3 regions of the Streptomyces sp. ISL-99 genome follow, and region 1 is predicted to be linked to each of the others. Evidence: riboswitches for the same ligand, from Rfam matches in the RefSeq annotation. Region 1 holds a riboswitch; each other region holds the start of a gene.
The links. Region 1 has a riboswitch for thiamine pyrophosphate ahead of J7E91_RS28185 (thiamine ABC transporter substrate binding subunit). Riboswitches for the same ligand answer to the same signal wherever they lie in the genome.
Positions count from the first base shown of each region.

Region 2: it holds a riboswitch for thiamine pyrophosphate, as region 1 does, so the genes downstream of both, thiO (glycine oxidase ThiO) here and J7E91_RS28185 (thiamine ABC transporter substrate binding subunit) in region 1, are expected to answer to the same signal.
Region 3: it holds a riboswitch for thiamine pyrophosphate, as region 1 does, so the genes downstream of both, thiC (phosphomethylpyrimidine synthase ThiC) here and J7E91_RS28185 (thiamine ABC transporter substrate binding subunit) in region 1, are expected to answer to the same signal.

Region 1 is NZ_JAGGPC010000048.1:116,804-124,076, reverse strand. Features, by position in the region: gene J7E91_RS28185 (thiamine ABC transporter substrate binding subunit) at 18-1,112, opposite strand; TPP riboswitch at 1,186-1,289, opposite strand; gene rlmN (23S rRNA (adenine(2503)-C(2))-methyltransferase RlmN) at 1,330-2,436, opposite strand; gene J7E91_RS28175 (phosphatidate cytidylyltransferase) at 2,602-3,600, opposite strand; gene frr (ribosome recycling factor) at 3,600-4,157, opposite strand; gene pyrH (UMP kinase) at 4,288-5,043, opposite strand; gene tsf (translation elongation factor Ts) at 5,201-6,037, opposite strand; gene rpsB (30S ribosomal protein S2) at 6,139-7,074, opposite strand; gene J7E91_RS37395 (hypothetical protein) at 7,254-7,273, opposite strand, start outside.
Region 2 is NZ_JAGGPC010000015.1:137,298-144,570, forward strand. Features, by position in the region: gene J7E91_RS09990 (thiazole synthase) at 1-584, opposite strand, end outside; gene thiS (sulfur carrier protein ThiS) at 588-788, opposite strand; gene thiO (glycine oxidase ThiO) at 785-2,011, opposite strand; TPP riboswitch at 2,009-2,121, opposite strand; gene J7E91_RS10005 (hypothetical protein) at 2,216-2,566, shown strand; gene J7E91_RS10010 (FAD-dependent oxidoreductase) at 2,685-3,851, shown strand; gene J7E91_RS10015 (Rv2175c family DNA-binding protein) at 3,920-4,285, shown strand; gene thiE (thiamine phosphate synthase) at 4,363-5,055, shown strand; gene metF (methylenetetrahydrofolate reductase [NAD(P)H]) at 5,166-6,083, shown strand; gene J7E91_RS10030 (hypothetical protein) at 6,135-6,962, shown strand; gene J7E91_RS10035 (NAD(P)/FAD-dependent oxidoreductase) at 7,026-7,273, opposite strand, start outside.
Region 3 is NZ_JAGGPC010000023.1:120,551-127,823, forward strand. Features, by position in the region: gene J7E91_RS15100 (hypothetical protein) at 1-508, opposite strand, end outside; gene J7E91_RS15105 (DUF4241 domain-containing protein) at 600-1,862, opposite strand; gene thiC (phosphomethylpyrimidine synthase ThiC) at 1,976-3,751, opposite strand; TPP riboswitch at 3,744-3,881, opposite strand; gene J7E91_RS15115 (YibE/F family protein) at 3,953-5,326, shown strand; gene J7E91_RS15120 (SsgA family sporulation/cell division regulator) at 5,351-5,788, opposite strand; gene J7E91_RS15125 (IclR family transcriptional regulator) at 5,867-6,604, opposite strand; gene J7E91_RS15130 (DUF5326 family protein) at 6,815-7,030, opposite strand; gene J7E91_RS15135 (cupin domain-containing protein) at 7,179-7,273, opposite strand, start outside.

The DNA of each region.
Region 1 (7,273 bases):
CCCGCGCACGGCCTTGCCTACTTCAGGACGAGCGAGGACCACGACTTGACCCACTGCTCGCGGTTTTCAGCGATCTTCTCCGGGGCCACGGTCTGCGGCTTGTCGACGACCACGCCGTGCTGCGTGAACAGCTCGGGCAGCTTCGCGTCCTTGACCACCGGGTTCACGAACATGTTCAGCGGCATGTCCTCCTGGAACTTCTTCCCGATGAGGAAGTCGATGAGCGCCTTGCCGCCCTCCTCGTTCTTCGCACCGGTCAGCAGCCCGGCGAACTCGGTCTGCCGGAAGCAGGTGCCGGTCGCGACGCCGGTCGGCGCCTCCTTGGGCTGCGGCTTCGCGTACAGCACCTCGACCGGCGGGCTGGAGGCGTACGAGACGACGAGCGGCCGGTCGGCCTTCGATGCCTTGCCGCCGGCGGAGCCGGAGAACTCCTCGTTGTAGGCCTGCTCCCAGCCGTCGACGACCTTGACGCCGTTGGCCTTGAGCTTCTTCCAGTAGCCCTGCCAGCCGTCGTCGCCGTACTGACCGACCGTGCCGAGCAGGAAGCCGAGACCGGGCGAAGAGGTCCCGGCGTTCTCGGTGACGAGCAGGTTCTTGTACGCCGGCTTGATCAGGTCGTCGAAGGACTTCGGCGGCGCGAGCTTCTTGTCGGCGAAGTACTTCTTGTCGTAGTTGACGCAGATGTCACCGGTGTCGACGGGCGTGACGCGGTGCTTGCCGCTGTCCAGCTGCACCTCGGCCGGGACCTCGCCGAGCCCCTTGGCCTCGTACGGCGTGAAGATGCCGTTGTCGAGCGCCCGCGAGAGGAGCGTGTTGTCGACGCCGAAGAAGACGTCGCCGCGCGGGGAGCCCTTGGTGAGGATCTCCTGGTTGAGGGCGGCGCCCGCGTCCCCGCTCTTGAGGACCTTGACCGTGTAGCCGGTCTCCTTGGTGAACGCCTTCAGTACGGCGTCGGAGGCGTTGAACGAGTCGTGGCTGACCAGGGTCACGGTCTTGGACTTCTTGCCGTCACCGGAGCCGGAGTCGTCCTTGCCGCCCCCGCACGCGGCGAGCGTGGAGACGCCGAGCGCCGCGGCCAGAGCCGTGACCGCGAGCTTCTTGGTGGTGTGCACTGAATTCCTCCTGGGATGGGACATCCAGGAAGAGACGCGGCCCCGCCCGCGGAAAACGGGCAGGGCGCAACAGCTCGAGTAGTGACCGAACTTCCTACCCAGAATGACCTGGGCAAGGTTCAGAGGGTCTGCGGCGTACCGCACTCTCAGCGCTGTGGCGCTCCCCTGTCGGAATATGTAAATGTGCGGCCCACGTTACACGGGCCCTTTCCCCGGCCTATCGCTCGGTAGCCGCCAGCTGTCCGCACGCTCCGTCGATCTCCTGGCCACGGGTGTCCCGTACGGTCACGGGCACGCCATGAGCTGCGATCGCCTCGACGAACGCCTTCTCGTCCTCGGGACGGGAGGCGGTCCACTTCGAACCCGGGGTCGGGTTCAGCGGGATCAGGTTGACATGCACCCGCTTGCCCTTGAGGAGGCGGCCGAGCAGGTCACCGCGCCACGCCTGGTCGTTGATGTCGCGGATCAGCGCGTACTCGATGGAGATCCGGCGGCCGGACTTCTCGGCGTACTCCCACGCCGCGTCCAGGACTTCCCGCACCTTCCAGCGCGTGTTGACCGGCACGAGGGTGTCGCGCAGCTCGTCGTCGGGGGCGTGCAGCGAGACGGCGAGACGGCACTTGAAGCCCTCGTCGGCGAACCGCAGCATCGCCGGGACCAGGCCGACCGTCGACACGGTGATGCCGCGCTGCGACAGCCCGAGCCCGTCCGGCTCCGGGTCGGTGAGCCGGCGGATGGCGCCGACGACGCGCTTGTAGTTGGCGAGCGGCTCGCCCATGCCCATGAAGACGATGTTGGACAGCCGCGCGGGGCCGCCGGGAACCTCGCCGTCGCGCAGCGCGCGCATGCCGTCCACGATCTGGTGCACGATCTCTGCGGTCGACAGGTTGCGGTCGAGACCGGCCTGTCCGGTCGCGCAGAACGGGCAGTTCATGCCGCACCCGGCCTGCGAGGAGATGCACATGGTGACCCGGTCCGGGTAACGCATCAGGACGGACTCGACGAGCGTCCCGTCGTGCATTTTCCACAGCGTCTTGCGCGTGGTGTCGTCGTCGCAGCTGATGTGCCGCAGCACGGTCATCAACTCCGGCAGCAGCTCCGCCTGGAGCTTGTCGCGCGAACCGGCGGGGATGTCGGTCCACTCCGCCGGGTCGTGCGCGTACCGCGCGAAGTAGTGCTGCGACAGCTGCTTGGCGCGGAACGGCTTCTCACCGATCGCGGCCACGGCCTCGCGGCGCTCGGCGGGCGTGAGATCGGCGAGGTGCCGCGGGGGCTTCTTGGCTCCGCGCGGCGCGACGAAAGTGAGTTCTCCAGGTACAGGCATGGTTTATTCAGTGTCGCAGACAATTTGTGCACCACCGAAAGTGGCCATTGAGCAACCCCAACGGCGCCCAGCCACCTCCGCGAGAGCGGCGGCGGTTCAGCCGCAAAAAGGGGTAGGGGCCCGCCGTCCTGTGGACGACGGGCCCCGGACGCACAAACCTGCAGGTCAGCCCGTACCTACAAAGATGACCAGCAGCAGCCACACCACCGGAGCCGTCGGCAGCAGCGAGTCGAGCCGGTCCATGATGCCGCCGTGTCCGGGAAGCAGCGTGCCCATGTCCTTGATCCCGAGATCCCGCTTGATCATGGACTCGCCGAGGTCGCCGAGCGTCGCGCTCGCGGCCACCACGAAACCGATCAGCAGGCCCTGCCACCACGTTCCGTCGTGCACCAGGAACTCCATGCACAGCGCGCCCGCCGCCATCGCGAAGGCGACCGCGCCGCCCAGCCCCTCCCGGGTCTTGCCGGGGCTGATGCGCGGTGCGAGCTTGTGCTTGCCGAAGCGCCAGCCCACGGCGTACGCCCCGGTGTCGCTGACCACCGTCAGCAGCAGGAAGGTGAGTACCCGCTGCGCGCCGTCGTCGGCCGCCAGCATCATCGCGACGAACGTCGCCAGGAACGGCACGTAGAACGCCGCGAAGACGCCCGCCGTGACGTCCTTGAGGTAGCCCTCGGGCGACTCGGTCATCCGCCAGACGAGTACCGCGAGCGCGGTGAGCGCCATGGCGACCCACGCGCCCTCCGCGCCCCTGACGTACCCCGCCACGACCATCGCCGCGCCGCCGACCGCGAGCGGCACCAGCGGGGCCTTGATCCCCTTGCGCTCTTCCAGCCGCGAGGTCAGCTCCCACAGCCCGACCACCACGGCGACCGTTATCACGCCGAGGAAAGCGGCTTTCCAGATGAACAGCGACGCGATGATCACCGCGCCGAGTCCCACGCCCACCCCTATGGCGGCACGCAGATTACGCCCCGCACGCTTCTTCTGCGGGGGCGTCGGCGGGGTGGGCATGGGCTCCTCGGGAGGCACGATGGGCATGGGGCGAGTCTGCTCGGCCTGCTGCGCATCGTAGGCGGGACCCGCCGGGGCAGGCCCCTGGTCGGAGGGTCCCCACGCGGCGGCGTAGTCGCCCCGCGTCGGGGCCCCCCAGGAAGAGTCGTTCATCAGACCTCGAGCAACTCGGCTTCCTTGTGCTTCAGCAGCTCGTCCACCTGCGCGGCGTACTTCGCGGTGGTGTCGTCGAGCTCCTTCTCCGCACGGCGGACCTCGTCCTCGCCGGACTCCTTGTCCTTGACCAGCTTGTCGAGGGTCTCCTTGGCCTTGCGGCGGACCGCGCGGATCGAGATCTTGGAGTCCTCGGCCTTGGTCTTGGCGACCTTGATGAACTCCTTGCGGCGGTCCTGCGTCAGCTCGGGGAACGTCACCCGGATGATGTTGCCGTCGTTGCTGGGGTTGACGCCCAGGTCGGAGTCGCGGATCGCCTGCTCGATGTTGCGCAGCGCGCTCTTGTCGAACGGCGTCACGATGGCCATCCGCGCCTCGGGGACCGAGAAGGAGGCCAGCTGGTTGATCGGCGTCAGTGCGCCGTAGTAGTCAGCCACGATCTTGTTGAACATCGCCGGGTGCGCACGGCCGGTGCGGATCGCGGCGAAGTCCTCCTTGGCCACCACGACGGCCTTCTCCATTTTCTCCTCGGCCTCGAGGAGGATTTCTTCGATCACCACTTGCTCCTGCGTGTCTCGATCGGGCCCGGCATGAACTGCATGAACAGACCCTGTGAACCTGCGTCTGTGAGTGTGCGCGTCTTCTCTGCACGGTGTCCGACCGGCAGAGTGTTTGTCCATCCTCCGGTCAGGCCCGGGTGCCCCGGTCGCTCACGAGCGTGCCGATCTTCTCACCCTTGACCGCCCGCGCGATATTGCCCTCGGCGAGCAGCTCGAAGACGAGGATCGGAAGGTTGTTGTCCCGGCAGAGGGTAATCGCCGTCATGTCGGCGACCTTGAGGTCCCGGGTGATGACCTCGCCGTACTCGAGCGCGTCGAACTTGACGGCTGCGGGGTTGGAACGGGGGTCGGAGTCGTAGACACCGTCGACACCGTTCTTGCCCATCAGCAGAACCTCGGCGTCGATCTCCAGGGCACGCTGAGCGGCGGTGGTGTCGGTGGAGAAGTAGGGCATCCCCATGCCGGCGCCGAAGATGACGACCCGGCCCTTCTCCAGGTGGCGCACGGCGCGGAGCGGGATGTACGGCTCGGCGACCTGGCCCATGGTGATGGCGGTCTGCACGCGGCTGTCGATGCCTTCCTTCTCCAGGAAGTCCTGGAGGGCGAGGCAGTTCATGACCGTGCCCAGCATGCCCATGTAGTCGGACCGGGCCCGGTCCATGCCGCGCTGCTGGAGCTCGGCGCCACGGAAGAAGTTGCCGCCGCCGATGACGACCGCGATCTCCGCACCGTCACGCACGACGGCGGCGATCTCCCGCGCGATGGCGTGCACGACGTCAGGGTCCACACCCAGGCCGCCGCCGCCCGCGAACGCCTCGCCGGACAGCTTCAGCATGAAACGGCCGGTCACTTTGCCGTCGTCGCTCTTCTGGGTATTCGTCATGGAGATCTCCTAGTGCACATACGAAGAAGGCCATTGCCGGTGGGTGCTGAGTCCCGTGCGCGGCAATGGCCTCCTCGTAAGATCTGCGGTCGTCCGTTACGTGCGCGTCCGACTGCTGTAGACCCTAGCGGGGTCCACGCTCGATCGCTGAAACGGACTAGATGCCGACCTTGATGCGCGAGAAGCGCTTCAGGGTGACACCGGCCTCGTCCAGAACCTTCTGGACGGACTTCTTGTTGTCCAGGGCGTACGGCTGGCCGAGGAGGGTGGCCTCCTTGAAGAAGCCGTTGACGCGACCCTCGACGATCTTCGGGAGCGCGGCCTCGGGCTTGCCCTCGGCGCGCGTGGTCTCCTCGGCGACGCGGCGCTCGGCCTCGACGACCTCGGCGGGGACGTCGTCGCGGTCCAGGTACTTCGGAGCGAAGGCGGCGATGTGCTGGGCGATGCCGCGGGCCAGCTCGGCGTCGGCCTTGTCCAGCTCGACCAGGACACCGATCTGCGGGGGCAGGTCGGGCATGGTGCGGTGCATGTACGCGCTGACGTAGGCGCCGGAGAACTGTGCGAAGCGGTCCAGGACGATCTTCTCGCCGAGGTTGGCGTTGGCCTCGTCGACGTACGCCTGGACGGTCTTGCCGGGCTCGATCTCGGACGCGAGGAGCGCCTGGATGTCCGCCGGGGACGTCGCGGCGACGTGGGCGGCGAGCGCGTTGGCGACGGCCTGGAACTTGTCACCCTTGGCGACGAAGTCCGTCTCGCACTTCAGCTCGACGATGACACCAGAGGTGTTGTCGTCGGAGATGAGGGAGACGACGGCACCGTTCTCGGCGGAACGGCCCTCGCGCTTGGCGACGCCCTTCTGGCCCTTGATGCGCAGGGCCTCGACGGCCTTGTCGACGCTGCCCTCGGCCTCGTCGAGCGCCTTCTTGCAGTCCATCATGCCGGCGCCGGTGAGCTCGCGGAGCTTCTTGACGTCCGCGGCGGTGTAGTTCGCCATGATCTGTGAATCTCTCTCGAAGTCGAAACGAAGATCTACGGGTGGCGGCGGGGGCGGGCGCTTGTCGCGCCCTCCCCCGCCGTCGTCAACCGTGACGGGTGTCAGGCCTGCTCGGCCTCGGCGGCCGGGGCAGCGGCCTCGGCCGGAGCAGCCTCGGCCGGGGCGGCCTCGTCGGCCTTCTCCGCGTCGGCGACCTTCTCGGTCTCGGCGGAGGTCTGCACCTCGAAGTCGGCGGCCGGAGCGGCTTCGTCAGCCTTCTTGTCGCCCTCGAGCAGGTCGCGCTCCCACTCGGCGAGCGGCTCGCCGGCGGCCTTGTCGCCCGGCTTCTGGTCGCCGGTCGCGGCGCCGGAGCGGGCGATGAGGCCCTCGGCGACGGCGTCGGCGATCACGCGGGTGAGCAGGGTGACGGAGCGGATCGCGTCGTCGTTGCCCGGGATCTTGTAGTCGACCTCGTCGGGGTCACAGTTGGTGTCGAGGATCGCGACGACCGGGATGTGGAGCTTGCGCGCCTCACCGACGGCGATGTGCTCCTTCTTGGTGTCCACGATCCAGACGGCGCTGGGCACCTTGGACATCTCGCGGATACCACCAAGGGTCTTCTCCAGCTTGGTCTTCTCGCGGGAGAGGACCAGGAGCTCCTTCTTGGTGAGGCCCGACGCGGCCACATCCTCGAAGTCGATCTGCTCAAGCTCCTTCAGACGCTGAAGGCGCTTGTAGACGGTGGAGAAGTTGGTCAGCATGCCGCCGAGCCAGCGCTGGTTGACGTAGGGCATGCCCACGCGCGTCGCCTGCTCGGCGATCGCTTCCTGCGCCTGCTTCTTGGTGCCGACGAACATGATGGAGCCGCCGTGGGCGACGGTCTCCTTGACGAACTCGTAGGCGCGGTCGATGTACGACAGCGACTGCAGCAGGTCGATGATGTAGATGCCGTTGCGCTCCGTGAAGATGAAGCGCTTCATCTTCGGGTTCCAACGACGGGTCTGGTGACCGAAGTGGACGCCGCTTTCCAGCAGCTCCCGCATCGTGACGACGGCCATGGCCGTACTCCTTGAGTTACTCGGTTTGCCGCGTCCGCAGGATTGCGGTCGCGCCTGACGCCCCATGCGCCGTGCCACGAGGGACCGAGCGGCGCGGCCACCCACCGCAGAGAGGGTGTGGTGGCGGGGCGTGCGAAGTCGACCCGGTGACCCGGATCGCCACAAGAAGTGTACGGGACCTACGCGGTGCCGGGTGACG
Region 2 (7,273 bases), on a different contig from region 1:
AGCGTCGCGTCCGACGCCGTGCCCGCACCCGCGTCCAGAACGACCGGCACGCGCGCGTGCTCGACGATCAGCTGGAAGTTGTGCGGGTTACGGATGCCAAGACCGGATCCGATCGGCGACCCCAGCGGCATGATCGCCGCGCACCCCACATCCTCCAGCTTCCGCGCGAGCACCGGATCGTCGTTCGTGTACGGCAGCACAGTGAAGCCGTCGTCCACCAGCGTCTCCGCCGCGTCCAGCAGCTCGATCGGATCGGGCAGCAGCGTCCGCTCGTCGGCGACGACCTCGAGCTTCACCCAGTCCGTACCCAGCGCCTCCCGCGCGAGGCGCGCGGTCAGCACGGCCTCGCCCGCCGTGAAGCACCCCGCTGTGTTCGGCAGCACCCGGATGCCGAGCTTCTCCAGAACGGAGAGCACCGACCCCTGGACGCTCGGATCCAGCCGCCGCATCGCGACAGTCGTCAGTTCGGTCCCGGACGCGACCAGTGAACGTTCCAGTACGTCGAGGCTCGGCGCACCGCCCGTTCCCATGATCAGGCGCGACGAGAACGTGGCGTCGCCGATGGTCAGAAGGTCGTCGGCCATGGCTCAGCCTCCCTGGACTGCGGTGAGGACTTCGATGCGGTCGCCGTCGCCGAGCGCGGTGGAATCCCACTGACCGCGCGGTACGACGGTTTCGTTGAGGGCGGCGGCGACCCCCGAAGGGGCCCGCGTGAGGGTCGCGACGAGTGCGCCCAGCGTCGTACCGGCGACGACCTCGCGAGTCTCGCCGTTCACGGAGATGGTCATACGGGCTGCTCCTGCGGTACGGAGACGGGGGAGGTGGAGGAGACGGGAGAGGTGGGGGAGGTGGGGGAAGCGGGTGACGACGCAGGGGTCGGCGCGAAACGCAGTGGGCTGAACGGACGCGCCTCTTCCGGCAGCTCCCCGCCGGCCAGCACGTCAGCCATCGCATCGCCCGTGACCGGCGTGAGCAGCACCCCGTTGCGGTAGTGCCCAGTGGCCAGATGAAGCCCCGGCAGTGCGGTCGGCCCGAGCAGCGGCGCGTTGTCGGGGGAGCCGGGGCGCAGCCCCGCGCGGGTCTCCGTCAGCGGCAGTTCGGTGATCCCGGGCACCAGCTCGTGCGCGTCGCGCAGCAGCTCGTACACGCCGCCCGCCGTGACCGTCGTGTCCCAGCCGAGTTCCTCGCTGGTCGCGCCGACGACCAGCTCGCCGTTCTCGCGCGGCACGAGATACACGTGGCTGCCCCGCACCACCGCACGCACCGTCCGGCTCAGGAATGGCGCGTACGCGGGCGGCACGGCCAGCCGCAGCACCTGGCCCTTCACCGGCCGTACCGGCGGCAGCACCTCTTCCGGTACGCCGCCGAGCCTGCCACTGAGGCTTCCCGCCGCCAGCACCACCTGGCCTGCCGCGAGCTCCGTCCCGTCCGCCAGTACGGCCCCGGAGGCCCGTCCCCGTACCACTGAGAGCCGTTCGGCCCAGTCACGGTGCCAGACCACCCCGGCCCGCTCGCAGGCCGCCAGCAGGGCAGCGGCCAGCCGCCTCGGGTCGACCTGGTGGTCCCCGTCCACGCGCAGACCCCCGCGCACGCCCGGCGCGAGCATCGGCTCAAGACGGCGGCATTCGCGCCCCGTGAGCCACTCCGACTCCAGGCCGGAGCGGCGCTGGAGGGCGTGGAGTTCGCGCAGGTGGGCGCGGTCGTCCGTGTCGAGCGCGACGGCGAGTGTGCCGCAGGCGCGGTAGCCGGTGCCCTGCCCGCTCGCCGCTTCCAGCTCGGCGACGAACGCCGGGTAGCGCTCGGCGGACGCGAGATTGAGGCCGAGCAGCGTCTGCTCGCCGTAGTGCAGCTCGGTGACGGCGGCGAGCATTCCGGCCGCGACCCGCGCTGCACCGCCGCCCGGCTCCGGATCGGCGACAGCGACGCGCAAACCCCGCTGCGCGGCCCGCCACGCCGTGACCAGGCCGATGATTCCGCCCCCGACAACGAGGACGTCTGATGTACGCGACATGGGCGTCCAGCCCCTCCCTTCGCCGGCATGACCCGGATCAGGTTCGTACGGTCGGAGGCCGCCCAGCCTCCCTCTCAGCCCGGTACGCCCGGACTCCCGCGAGTGGTATGTCCTGCTGGGAGCCCGGTGATCTTTCCCCGGGCCGCAGCAGTACGGTGGCCACCCTAACGCCCGGCCCCAACGCGCTGTAAGGGAGCAATCGCTGTGGCCCGCTCGCTCGACGGACTCGTCCTCTCTCCGGTCGCCGACCAGGCACCCGGTCAGGTGGGGACCCGGACCCGGTTCACGTATCACGAGGACGACGGCCGGATCTGGGCCGAGTACGCGGGCGGCGACGTCGTACGCGGCCACCTCGTCGGCACGCGCGAGGGCGACGCGCTCGACTTCCGTTACGTCCAGCTCAAGCACGACGGCACCACCTCGTCGGGCCACTGCACGTCCACCGTCGTCGGCCTCCCCGACGGGCGCGTGCGGCTGGAGGAGACGTGGGCGTGGGAGTCCCAGGAAGGCAGTGGGACGAGCGTCGTCGAGGAGCTGCCGGCGGCGTTCCTGTGACGGTGTGTCAGAGATCTCCCCTTCGTGGCCTTGAGAGCGGCGGGACGTGCCGTCCTACAGTGACCGGGTGAGTGACCAGAGGCAGGCAGAGCGGCGCGTCGTCATCGTCGGCGCGGGAATGGCCGGCGTGCAGACCGCCGTGGCCCTGCGCGAGCAGGACTGGACCGGCTCCGTCACGCTGATCGGCGCCGAGCCGCATCAGCCGTACGACAGGCCGCCCCTGTCCAAGGCGGTGCTGCTCGGCACGGCCGAGGGGTCGGCCTTCGACGTCGATTTCGAGGCGCTCGGCATCGAACTCCACCTGGGGCGCGAAGTGACGGGCGCGCGCCCTGCGGCGCACGAGATCGACACCCCCTCGGGCCCCGTTCCGTACGACGTGCTGGTCGCCGCCACCGGTGCGCTGCCCATCACGCTGCCCGGCAGCGAGGGCGTTCAGGGGGTCCATCTCCTGCGCACCCTCGACGACGCGGCCCGGCTGCGGCCGGTGCTCGACCGGAAGCGCGACATCGTGGTCGTCGGGGCCGGCTGGATCGGGGCGGAGTTCGCCACGGCCGCCCGCGAGGCGGGCTGCGCGGTGACCGTCGTCGAGGCGGCGGACCGGCCGCTCGCGGGCACCATGCCCGCCGAGGTCGCCGCCCCCATGGCCGCCTGGTACGCCGAGAGCGGCGCCGAACTGCTCACCGGCGCGCCCGTCGCGCGGATCGAGCCCGGCACTGTCGTCCTCGCCGACGGACGGCGGCTCGCGGCCGGCGCGGTGGTCGTCGGCATCGGCGCCAGGCCCGCGACGGCCTGGCTCGCCGGCTCCGGCATCGCCCTCGGCCCCGACGGCTCCGTCACCGCCGACGCCCGCCTGCGCACCTCCCGGCCCGACGTGTACGCCGTCGGGGACTGCGCCTCCTTCCCCTCCGCCCGCTACGGCGAACGCCTGCTCGTCCACCACTGGGACAACGCGCTCCAGGGACCGCGCGCCGTCGCGGCGAACATCATCGGCGAGACACCGCAGGACTACGACCCGGTCCCGTACTTCTGGTCCGAGCAGTTCGGCCGCTTCGTGCAGTACGCGGGCCACCACACCGGCGCGGACACGACGGTGTGGCGCGGCGACCCGGCCGGCGCCGCCTGGTCGGTGTGCTGGCTGAGCAGCGAGGGGGCGCTCGTCGCGCTCCTCACCGTGGCCAGGCCGCGCGACCTCGCGCAGGGCCGCAGGCTCATCGCGTCGGGTGCCCGGCTGGACCCCGACCGGGCCGCCGATCCGTCCGTACCGCTCAAGTCGGCCACCCTTTAGGCGGTCACCGGGACCCGGACGGCAGGCCCCGACTACCGGCTGTCAGTCCAAGATGGCACGCTTGTCCCGTGACCGAGATTGACGCAAAGATCGATGCTCTCGTCCCCGCCTGGCTCAACCTCCCCGACATCGCGGAAAAGCTCGATGTCGAGGTGACGCGCGTCCGGCAGCTGGTCAAGGAAGGCCAGCTGATCGCCGTACGCCGCGGAGAGAACAGGGTGCTTCAGGTGCCTGCCGCCTTCATCGACGGCGACAAGGTGGTCAAGGGTCTCGCAGGGACCCTGACGCTCCTGAGGGACGACGGCTTCTCCGACGAAGAGATGCTCGAGTGGCTCTTCACTCCCGACCCGACCCTGCCGGGAACCCCCGCGCAGGCGTTGAGTGAGAATCGCGGCACGGAGGTGAAGCGGCGCGCCCAGGCGCTGGCCGTCTGACCTCAGCCGACACAACCGCACGCGGTGTGCGGGCCATCGCCGGCCCGCACACCGCCCACCAACGGGGGGACACCGCCATGCCCACGTCCGCGTCCACGTCCACGCACGCGTCCACGGACGGCGCCGCCGCGCGCGAGCGGCTCGCCGATGCCCGGCTGTACCTGTGCACGGACGCGCGCAAGCGACAGGGCGACCTCCCCGAGTTCCTGGACGCCGTCCTGTCCTCCGGCGTGGACATCGTGCAGCTGCGCGACAAGGGCATGGAGGCCGGCGAGGAGCTGGAGCACCTCCGGGTCTTCGACGACGCCTGCCGCAGGCACGGCAAGCTGCTCGCCGTGAACGACCGCGCCGACGTGGCCCACGCGAGCGGCGCGGGTGTGCTGCACCTGGGACAGGGCGACCTGCCCGTCCCGGCCGCTCGGGCGATCCTCGGCGCCGGCATCCTCGTCGGCCGCTCCACGCACGGCGAGTCCGAGGTCGACGCCGCCGTGGCCGAGCCCGGCGTGGACTACTTCTGCACGGGGCCCTGCTGGCCCACCCCCACCAAGCCCGGCCGGTACGCCCCGGGCCTCGGCCTCGTCCGGTACGCCGCCGGGCTGCGCCAGGACCGGCCGTGGTTCGCGATCGGCGGCATCGACGCGGGCAATCTCGACGAGGTGCTGGACGCGGGCGCCCGCAGGGTCGTGGTCGTCCGCGCGATCACCGAGGCCGACGACCCGGCCGCCGCCGCGGCGGCGCTGGCGAAGCGGGTCAGGGCGTACGCCGGATAACCGTCAACGACCGTCCACGGATTGTCCGATGGGTGGACAATAACCCGGCAATATGGACAAATTACCCGCTCCAGTGCGGGTCCTCGCTGAGCCCTGGTTAATCTGCGGGTATGGCCCTTGGCACCGCTTCGACCAGGACGGATCACGCACTCACCGTGCGTGATCTGCTCGCGACCGGCAAAACCTCGTACTCGTTCGAGTTCTTCGCGCCCAGGACCGAAAAGGGTGAGCGGAACCTCTGGAACGCGCTGCGCCGGGTCGAGGCAGTGGCCCCCAGCTTCGTCTCCGTGACGTACGGGGCAGGCGGATCCACCCGGGCCGGCACCGTCGGGGCCACCGAGCAGATCGCCTCCGACTCCACGCTCACCCCCGTCGCGCACCTCACGGCCGTGGACCACTCCGTCGCCGAACTGCGCAACATGATCGGCCAGTACGCGGACGCCGGGATCCGGAACATCCTCGCCGTGCGCGGAGACCCGCCCGGCGATCCGATGGGCGAGTGGGTGGAGCACCCGGAGGGTGTGCGGTACGCCGCCGACCTGGTCCGGCTCATCAAGGAGTCCGGCGACTTCTGCGTGGGCGTCGCGGCCTTCCCCGAGATGCACCCGCGCTCGACCGACTGGGACACCGACATCGCGCACTTCGTGGACAAGTGCCGCGCCGGCGCCGACTACGCGATCACGCAGATGTTCTTCGAGCCGGAGAGCTACCTGCGGCTGCGCGACCGGGTCGCGGCCGCCGGCTGTGAGACGCCGATCATCCCCGAAGTGATGCCGGTGACGGGTGTCAAACAGCTCGCCAGGCTGCCCCAGCTCAGCAACGCGCACTTCCCGCCCGCCGTGAAAGAGCGGATCCTCGCCGTCAAGGACGATCCGGCGGCTGTACGCTCCATTGGGATCGAGTTCGCCACGGAGTTCTGCGCGAGGCTGCTCTCCGAGGGAGTACCCGGATTGCACTTCATCACGCTCAACAACTCCACGGCGACGCTTGAGATCTACGAGAATCTCGGACTGCACGAGCAGTCCTGACCGGCCGTACCCGCCACCCTTCACGGCGGCGGCCGTAGGAGAGGGGCGGGCATGGGCTGGGCGGTCCTCTACATCGCGTTCGGAGTTGTCGCACTGTGGCTGCTCGGCGAAGTGCTGTTGCAGTACAAGGCGCGGCTGAGGTGGCGGCTGCTGGCCTTCGCCGGCTTCATGGGTGTGGTCCTCGGTGTGCTGATGCCGTCCGTGATCGTGATCGCGGGCGGCGCTGTCGCCTTCGCGGTCGGCCAGACGTACGTCACGCTGTCGTTCCGCCGCGGCTTCTCGACCGGCTGGGCGATCGGCGGCAAGCCGGGTGAGAGCCGCCGCCGCAAGCGCGGTGCGCGGCCCGTCGAGCAGGAGCCGACGCTGGAGGTGTCGGACCTCGAGTACGAGCCGGTGGCCCCACCGGAGCCGGTGTTCGCGGCGACGCAGCCGCTGCCGGACGAGACCGGGCAGTACGGCGTGTACGACGCGGCGGCGTACGCGGCCGGTCAGCAGCAGCCCCAGAGTGACGTGTTCGGCGCCGGCTACGACACGTACGACACCTACTCCGGCTACGACCAGCAGCCGAACCAGGAGACGTACACCGGCCAGTACGACTACTCGCCCGGCCAGCAGCAGTACGCCGCCTACTCGGACCCGTACATCGGCACCCAGCCGTATGGCACGCAGGAGTATGGCACGCAGCAGTACGGCACGCAGGAGTACGGCGGTCAGGACTACGGAGCCCAGCAGTACGGCAACGAGACACCGCCCGGCGGTGTGTGGGTCCCGCAGCAGCGCGACGGCGAGCAGCCCTTCGTCGGCACCGAGCAGCCGCCCCAGGAGCCGTACCAGAACGGCTACGACACCACCGGCTACAACGAGCAGTACCGCTACTGAACCTGACCTGACGGGCCCGTAACCCTCCAGCCCCAGCGCTCCAGCCCCAGCCCTCCTGCGCCCCTACTGCGAGCCCCGGAAGCCCTCTCCCTCGACGACGAGCCCCGCGACGAGAGCACCCGACATTCCGGCGTGCGCCAGTCCGCCGCCCGGATGCGCCCAGCCTCCGGCCAGCAGGAGGCCGGGCAGCCGCGTGCTGTTGCCCGGGTGCAGCAGACGGCCTCCGGCGCCCGCCAGCGAGGGCGCCGGCACGGAACCCCCCGGTGCGCCGGTCGCCTCCGCCGTGTCGGCCGGGGTGCGGACCTCGCGCC
Region 3 (7,273 bases), on a different contig from region 1:
CGCCGCCGGTCAGCCGGCGGTCGAGCTGCTGGGCCGCCAGAAACGTGTAGTAGTCGGTGGGCCGCAGCCGCAGGTGGACCTCCGGATGCTCGTCGAGAGCGGACCGGGAGATACCGAACGACTCGACGGCGTAACGCGGACCGTTCCACACGGGCGTCCGGCCCTCGGCCTGGAGCCGATCGCTCTCGGCCGCGATCTCCTCACGCCAGCCGGCCATCTCCGCGGGCAGGGCTATTTCGTCGTCCAGGACCTGAATGTGTATGGCCTCGCTGGTGATCGTGGACTCACCGTCACCCTCCACGATCAAGGCGGAGGTGTGGAGCGGCCCCAGTGCGAACGTGGTCCAGGCGCGGCTGGGCTCCCCACGGGAGCGCATGCTGCGCACCGCGCTCGCCGAGCGCCTGCGGATCCTGAACCAGGCGTCCTGCAAGGGCTGTTGAAACAGCGTGGCGAACACCATGCCCAGCACGGCGCCCACCACTCCATTGGCCACGTCGATTCCGCCCATGGTGGGGAGCGTAGACATGAATGATCAAGTGGTGGGCGGTTGTTGCCTGTTCCGTTACCGCGCGGGCCGGCGCCGGTGGCGATCCGGCCGGTCAGTGCACCTTGAGGTCGGGCAGGTAGTCCAGCACCACGTCCACGCAGACGATCTCCCCGGCCTCCGATCGCCCCACCCAGACGGGATACGTGCGGTCCCCGCACGTCGCGAAGGCGACGAGATCGGCCGCCGTGGCCTGGTCGGTGGTCCGCAGTATGTACATGGAGTCCGAGAGGTGCTCGCCGGCGTGCGGGTCGTCGTGGATCAGGGCCCGCTCGAAGAGCCCCCGCAAGGGCTCCCAGGCCGCGGCGTCGGCGAAGCAGCCGGTCGCCGCGTCCGTTGCGAAGCCGTACGCCTCGTCGTCCCCGAGCAACCGGATGTCGTCGTCCTCTCCCAGAGCCATGTCCCAGGACGCGGCGGGGGTGTCGCTCAGCCGCAGCCGGACCGCCGTAGCGTCCGTACGGGTCACCCAGCCGCCGGTCCACTCGCAGTCGTAACCGACGCTGACCCGCGCCTCTTCGAGTGCGTACGCACCCGGCGGGACAGCCACCGTTATCCTCGGCCTCCCGTCGTTACAGGGACAGTCGACGGCCAGCACCCCGCTGGGGACGCGCAGTGTTCCACAGCGGCGCGGTTCCAGGACGGTCATGTCGGAGAAGTGACTGGTGGACATACGCGTACCGGGCCGGAACAGTGCCTCCAGGTGGTCGGGACCGGCCGGCCGGGGAGGGCGCCACGTGTCCTCCGGGCGGCCGACCGCACCGCCCTCGGGCACGTCGGCGTCGTGGAACACGACCGGCCCGGTCAATCCGCGCCGCTGCGCGGAGAACAGCGGCCAGTCACCGAACGCCGGCCGGTCCATCCACCGCTGCTCCTCGGAAACGTCGGCCGTAGTGGTGAGCATGGAGCCCTCTTCCCCCTTGGGCTGCCACGAGTTGCTCCCCCGCCCGTCGGGAAGCAGCGACACCGTCTCGCGGGGGCACGCGCGGTCGAACTCCGGCATGTCCGGGCCCGCGTAGAGCCAGCTGTCCGTCTCCCGGCGGAACAGCCGGTCCCCGTCGAGGAGTCGCAGCTCGATGCGCTGCGTACGCCGGCCCTGTTTGTCGTACACCCACACACCCGCGTAGTGGTCCCGCCACGAAACCAGGCGGACCTCCGCAGGACCGTCCCCGCCCGGTACCCGGCAGACCGCGACGTACGGCAGCCCGGCCTCGTCCCGGGCCCTCGCCGCCTCCGGGGCCAGCGGCCCCAGCAGCGTACGCGCCGCGAGGTCCCACCCCTCGCCGTAGGCAATCTCCACAACTGTCCCCGCCCCGCTCACCCCGGGCCTCCTGTCATCAGCTCTGCCGCCAACGTAGCGGCACCCACTGACAGCGGCCGGGGCGAGGGACGGACGGGACGGAGGAGATGGACGATATGGGCGGGACGGACGGATCAGTCGGCGATCGGGAGGTACACCCGATTACCGGCGGCGGCGAACTCCTTGGACTTCTCCGCCATGCCCGCCTCGATCTCGTCCTGCGTGCCGCCGTGCTCACGCCGAATGTCCTGGCTGATCTTCATCGAGCAGAACTTCGGACCGCACATGGAGCAGAAGTGCGCGGTCTTCGCCGGCTCGGCGGGCAGCGTCTCGTCGTGGAACGACCGCGCCGTGTCCGGGTCCAGGGCCAGGTTGAACTGGTCCTCCCAGCGGAACTCGAAGCGGGCGTCCGACAGCGCGTCGTCCCACTCCTGTGCTCCCGGGTGCCCCTTGGCGAGATCCGCGGCATGGGCCGCGATCTTGTAGGTGATGACGCCGGTCTTCACGTCGTCACGGTTGGGCAGACCCAGGTGCTCCTTGGGCGTCACGTAGCAGAGCATGGCCGTGCCCCACCATGCGATCATCGCCGCCCCGATGCCGGAGGTGATGTGGTCATACGCCGGGGCCACGTCCGTCGTGAGCGGGCCGAGCGTATAGAAGGGGGCCTCCTCGCAGATCTCCTGCTGGAGGTCGATGTTCTCCTTGATCTTGTGCATCGGGACGTGACCAGGACCCTCGATCATCGTCTGTACGTTATGACGCTTGGCGATCATGTTGAGTTCCCCGAGGGTCTTCAACTCGGCGAACTGCGCCTCGTCGTTGGCGTCCGCGATCGAACCGGGCCGCAGGCCGTCGCCGAGCGAGTACGTCACGTCGTACGCCGCGAGGATGTCGCAGAGCTCCTCGAAGTTCTCGTACAGGAACGACTCCTTGTGGTGCGCGAGGCACCACGCGGCCATGATCGAGCCGCCGCGCGAGACGATGCCGGTCTTGCGACGGGCGGTCAGCGGGACGTACGGCAGCCGCACGCCGGCGTGGACCGTCATGTAGTCGACGCCCTGCTCGGCCTGCTCGATGACCGTGTCCTTGTAGATCTCCCAGGTCAGCTCCTCCGCCCGGCCGTCGACCTTTTCGAGGGCCTGGTAGAGCGGGACGGTGCCGATCGGGACGGGGGAGTTGCGCAGCACCCACTCGCGGGTGGTGTGGATGTTGCGGCCGGTCGACAGGTCCATGACCGTGTCGGCGCCCCACTTGGTGGCCCACGTCATCTTGTCCACCTCCTCCTCGATGGAGGAAGTGACGGCGGAGTTGCCGATGTTGGCGTTGACCTTCACCAGGAACCGCTTGCCGATGATCATCGGCTCGATCTCCGGGTGGTTGACGTTCGCCGGCAGGACCGCCCGGCCCGCCGCGATCTCCTCCCGTACGACCTCGGGCGCCACGTTCTCGCGGATCGCCACGTACTCCATCTCGGGCGTGATGTCGCCGCGGCGGGCGTACGCGAGCTGCGTGACGGCCTGGCCGTCGCGGCCCCGGCGGGGCTGGCGCGGACGGCCCGGGAAGACCGCGTCGAGGTTCCGAAGGCCCCCGCGCGGCGAGGTGTGCTTGATCCCGTCGTCCTCGGGACGGACCGGGCGGCCCGCGTACTCCTCGGTGTCGCCGCGGCCGATGATCCAGTTCTCGCGCAGCGGCGCGAGTCCGCGGCGTACGTCCGTCTCGATGGTGGGGTCGGTGTACGGGCCGGACGTGTCGTACAGCGTCACGTCCTTCCCGTTGGTGAGGTGCACCTGCCGGACCGGCACGCGAAGATCCGAACGCGAGCCCTCGGGCCCGGTCACGTATCCCTTGTGCCAGCCCGGCTTGCGGCCGTCCTGGCTGGTGGCAGGCGTGTGTGCATCCGCTGTGGTCATGAGACCTACTCCCTACGCCGGCATTACCCGGTAACAGGTTCGGCGGTCGACGCAGCGGCTTTCGTACGGATTTGCGTACGAAGGTCAGCGCCCTCTCAGCCCGGTGCTCCGAGCTCCCGCGTGTGCAAAGGTGCCCCCACGCTAGCGTCCTTTCTGGCGCGCTGAACAGAGGGCCCCCGTCGTTCTTGCGATGATCGGTCGGTGACGTCCCCACAGCCAACGCCCGAAATCCACGGCCACACCCACAGTCACGGGCCCGCCGCGCCCGTCTCCAAGCACCTGCGCAAGGTCATCGCGGCGGTGCTGATCCCCTTCGCCACGGCCGTTTTCATCGGCCTCGTCGTGCTCTGGCCCGGCGGCGCGCCCGAGCACGAGCGCACCGGTGTCGGTTTCGACCGGCAGACCGTGTCGGGCAAGGTGACGCAGGTTCAGCAGGTCGACTGCAAGGACGTGAACGCCGCCCAGGTGCCACCGACCGGCGACACGTCCACGCCGTCCGGCCGCGAGGCCCAGCAGGCGCAGCAGGGCACCTGTGAGAGGGCGACGGTCGAGGTCACGTCCGGCAAGGACAAGGGCCGTACCTTCACCGAGATCGTCCAGCCGGACGCGCCGAGACAGCTGAACGAGGGGCAGGGCGTGGTGGTGGCGTACGCGCCCGACGCGCCCCGCGACCTCCAGTACTCGGTGACGGACGTGGACCGCGGGATCCCGATGGCGCTGCTGGCCGGCATCTTCGCGCTCGCGGTGATCGTCGTCGGCCGCATGAAGGGCCTGATGGCGCTGATCGCACTCGCCGTGTCCTTCGCGATCCTGACGCTGTTCATCCTCCCCGCGATCCTCCAGGGTTCGAATCCGCTGATCGTCGCGGTCGTCGGGGCGAGCGCCATCATGCTGATCGCGCTCTACGCCTGCCACGGCCTGACCGCCCGTACGTCCGTCGCCGTAGTCGGCACGCTCATCTCACTGCTGCTGATCGGGCTGCTCGGCTCGCTCTTCATCGGCTGGGCGTATCTCAGTGGCAACACGGACGACAACACTGGGCTCATCCACGGCCTCTACCCGGACATCGACATGAGCGGCCTGCTGCTCGCGGGCGTCATCATCGGCTCGCTCGGTGTGCTCGACGACGTGACGGTCACCCAGACGTCGGCGGTCTGGGAACTCCACCAGGCGGACCCGTCGATGGGCCCCCGCGCCCTCTACCGAGCCGGTATCCGCATCGGCCGCGACCACATCGCGTCCGTCGTCAACACCCTCGTCCTGGCGTACGCGGGCGCCGCCCTGCCCCTGCTGCTGCTCTTCTCCATCGCGCAGAGCAGCGTGGGTACGGTCGCCAACAGTGAGCTGGTCGCGGAGGAGATCGTACGGACACTGGTCGGCTCGATCGGGCTGGTCGCCTCGGTGCCGGTGACGACCGCGCTCGCGGCGCTGGTCGTTTCGGCCGACCGGCCGGCACCGGACGGGCCTGCTGCCGCTTCACCCGCACGCGGCATTGGCGGTCCCGGCAGCGGTTTCGGTAGCGGACTCGGCGGCGGTTTCGGTGGCGGCGGCAAGGGACGGCGCCGCAAGCGCTGACCGGCCGCCCGGCGCAGGGCGCGCTCAGCCGGCGCTCTGCTCCTCGGCGAGGATGCGGCCGAGCGCTTCGTCCAGGTTTCCCTCGAAGTCCCCGAGGGCGCACTCCTGTCCCAGCGGCACAAGCCGGTCCGTACGGTCGAGGAACGCCACCAGCGGAGCGGCGCTCGCCCGGAACAGCGCACGGTCCCCGGCCACCTGAAGGCGAATGTGAACATCCACGAGTTCTTCCGGGTCGGCCGGCCCGATGTGCACATCGCCTTCGCCACACGGCTTGGCGAGACCGTCGATCAGCAGCTCACGGCCGAACGCCCACGTGACGGGTTCGTCGCCGGGCAGATGGAACGTCATACGGACCGCATACGGATCCCCCGTCGCGTACCGGAGCTCCACGGGGATCCGGAAAGAGAGCTCCTCCGAGACCAGGAAGCTCATCATGACTTCTGCCTGAACCGACTCGCGCATCGCTTACCCCGCACCTAGTGACCTGGCCGCAATACCCATCGTGCTTGAAGCACAAGGAGAGAAACAAGGAGTGATATTTCAGATACTGATAGAGAATGCGAACGAGCCGAGCAGGCCGCCCACCGCACTGCGTAATTGTTCGACGGCCGGAAGCAACCGCTGGTCCTGTTCGGCGGGCAGTGAAATAGCAATCGTCGCGGCGGTGGATCCGACCGTGATCGGAATGGCCGCACAAACCGATCCGATCGCGTACTCCTGGCGTTCCACGACCGGCCGCATCCGCTGCGTCGACCGCAGGCGCTCCAGCAGGGCCCCTCGGTCACGTACGGAATAGCGGGTGAGCGGCTCGACCGGATGGCGGGCCAGATGGTCCCGGCGGGCCTCCTCGTCGAGCTGGCTCAGCAGACACTGGCCCACGGCATGGGCATGACCGGTCTCGCGGAAGTCCGCCCACTCCTCCACAGCGGGGGACGACGGCCGCTGCGCGACCGCGACGGGTTCGATCTCCCCCTCGAGGTAGAGCGCGAAATAGACGGGTACGCCGATCGCGTCCCGCCAGTACTCCAGGGAGTCGGTGATCAGGCCGCGACGATTGTGCCGCGCGCCCGTGCCCGCCAGCCGCGCGGCCGCCTCACCCAGCACGAACACGCCCTGCCGACGCCGCAGATAACCCTCGTGCGCCAGCGTGCGCAGCAGGTGATAGGTGGTGGGCAGGGGGAGGCCGGTCTCTCTCGCGAGCTGCTTGGCCGGGGCCCCGTCGGCATGGGCGCCCGCCGCCTCCAGCAGGCGCAGGGCTCGCTGGACCGAGCCGATCAGGGTCGGAGCCGGAGTCGGCGTGGTCGGAGTCGGCGTCGGAGTCGTCGGAACGGCGGCCGTTTGTGCCGTGGCCACAGGACACACCCCCAGGCGTACTGACGGGCCGGGCGCCCGCCTGAGGCATCAGAGAGTCGTCACCCTAACCGCCCAACCCGGTCGCGCAGAGTGCTCCGGGCGCGGATCCCCCGGGTGGGCTAACGGCCGTACGGGCTACCAGTCGCTGCCGGACGACGAGGACGAGGCCATGAACTTGCGTACGACGTAGATCAGTCCGCCCACCAGCGCGACGAAGACCAGCACCTTGAACAGGAAGCCGATCAGCAGACCGATGGCGCTCAGGATGGCGCCGCCGAACACGACCAGCGCGATGACGGGCACCGCGACCCACTTCACCCACCACGGCATCCCCGCGAATATCTCCCGCACAGCCATCGCTTTCCCTCTTCTCCCTCGCAGCACTTCTTCCTGACCTCGATGCTAGGGGCGAAGAGGCGGCTCGCGGGGCACCCGCATCCCTTGAAGACCCCTGACCGGCCCCCTAGGGATCCCCGGATTCCGGTCGCCGGTCCGGCCGTCAGCTCTCGGGCGGCGAGAAGACGACCATCACCCGCAGATCCTCGCTGATGTGGTGGAACTTGTGCGGCACCCCCGCCGGTACGTACACCACAC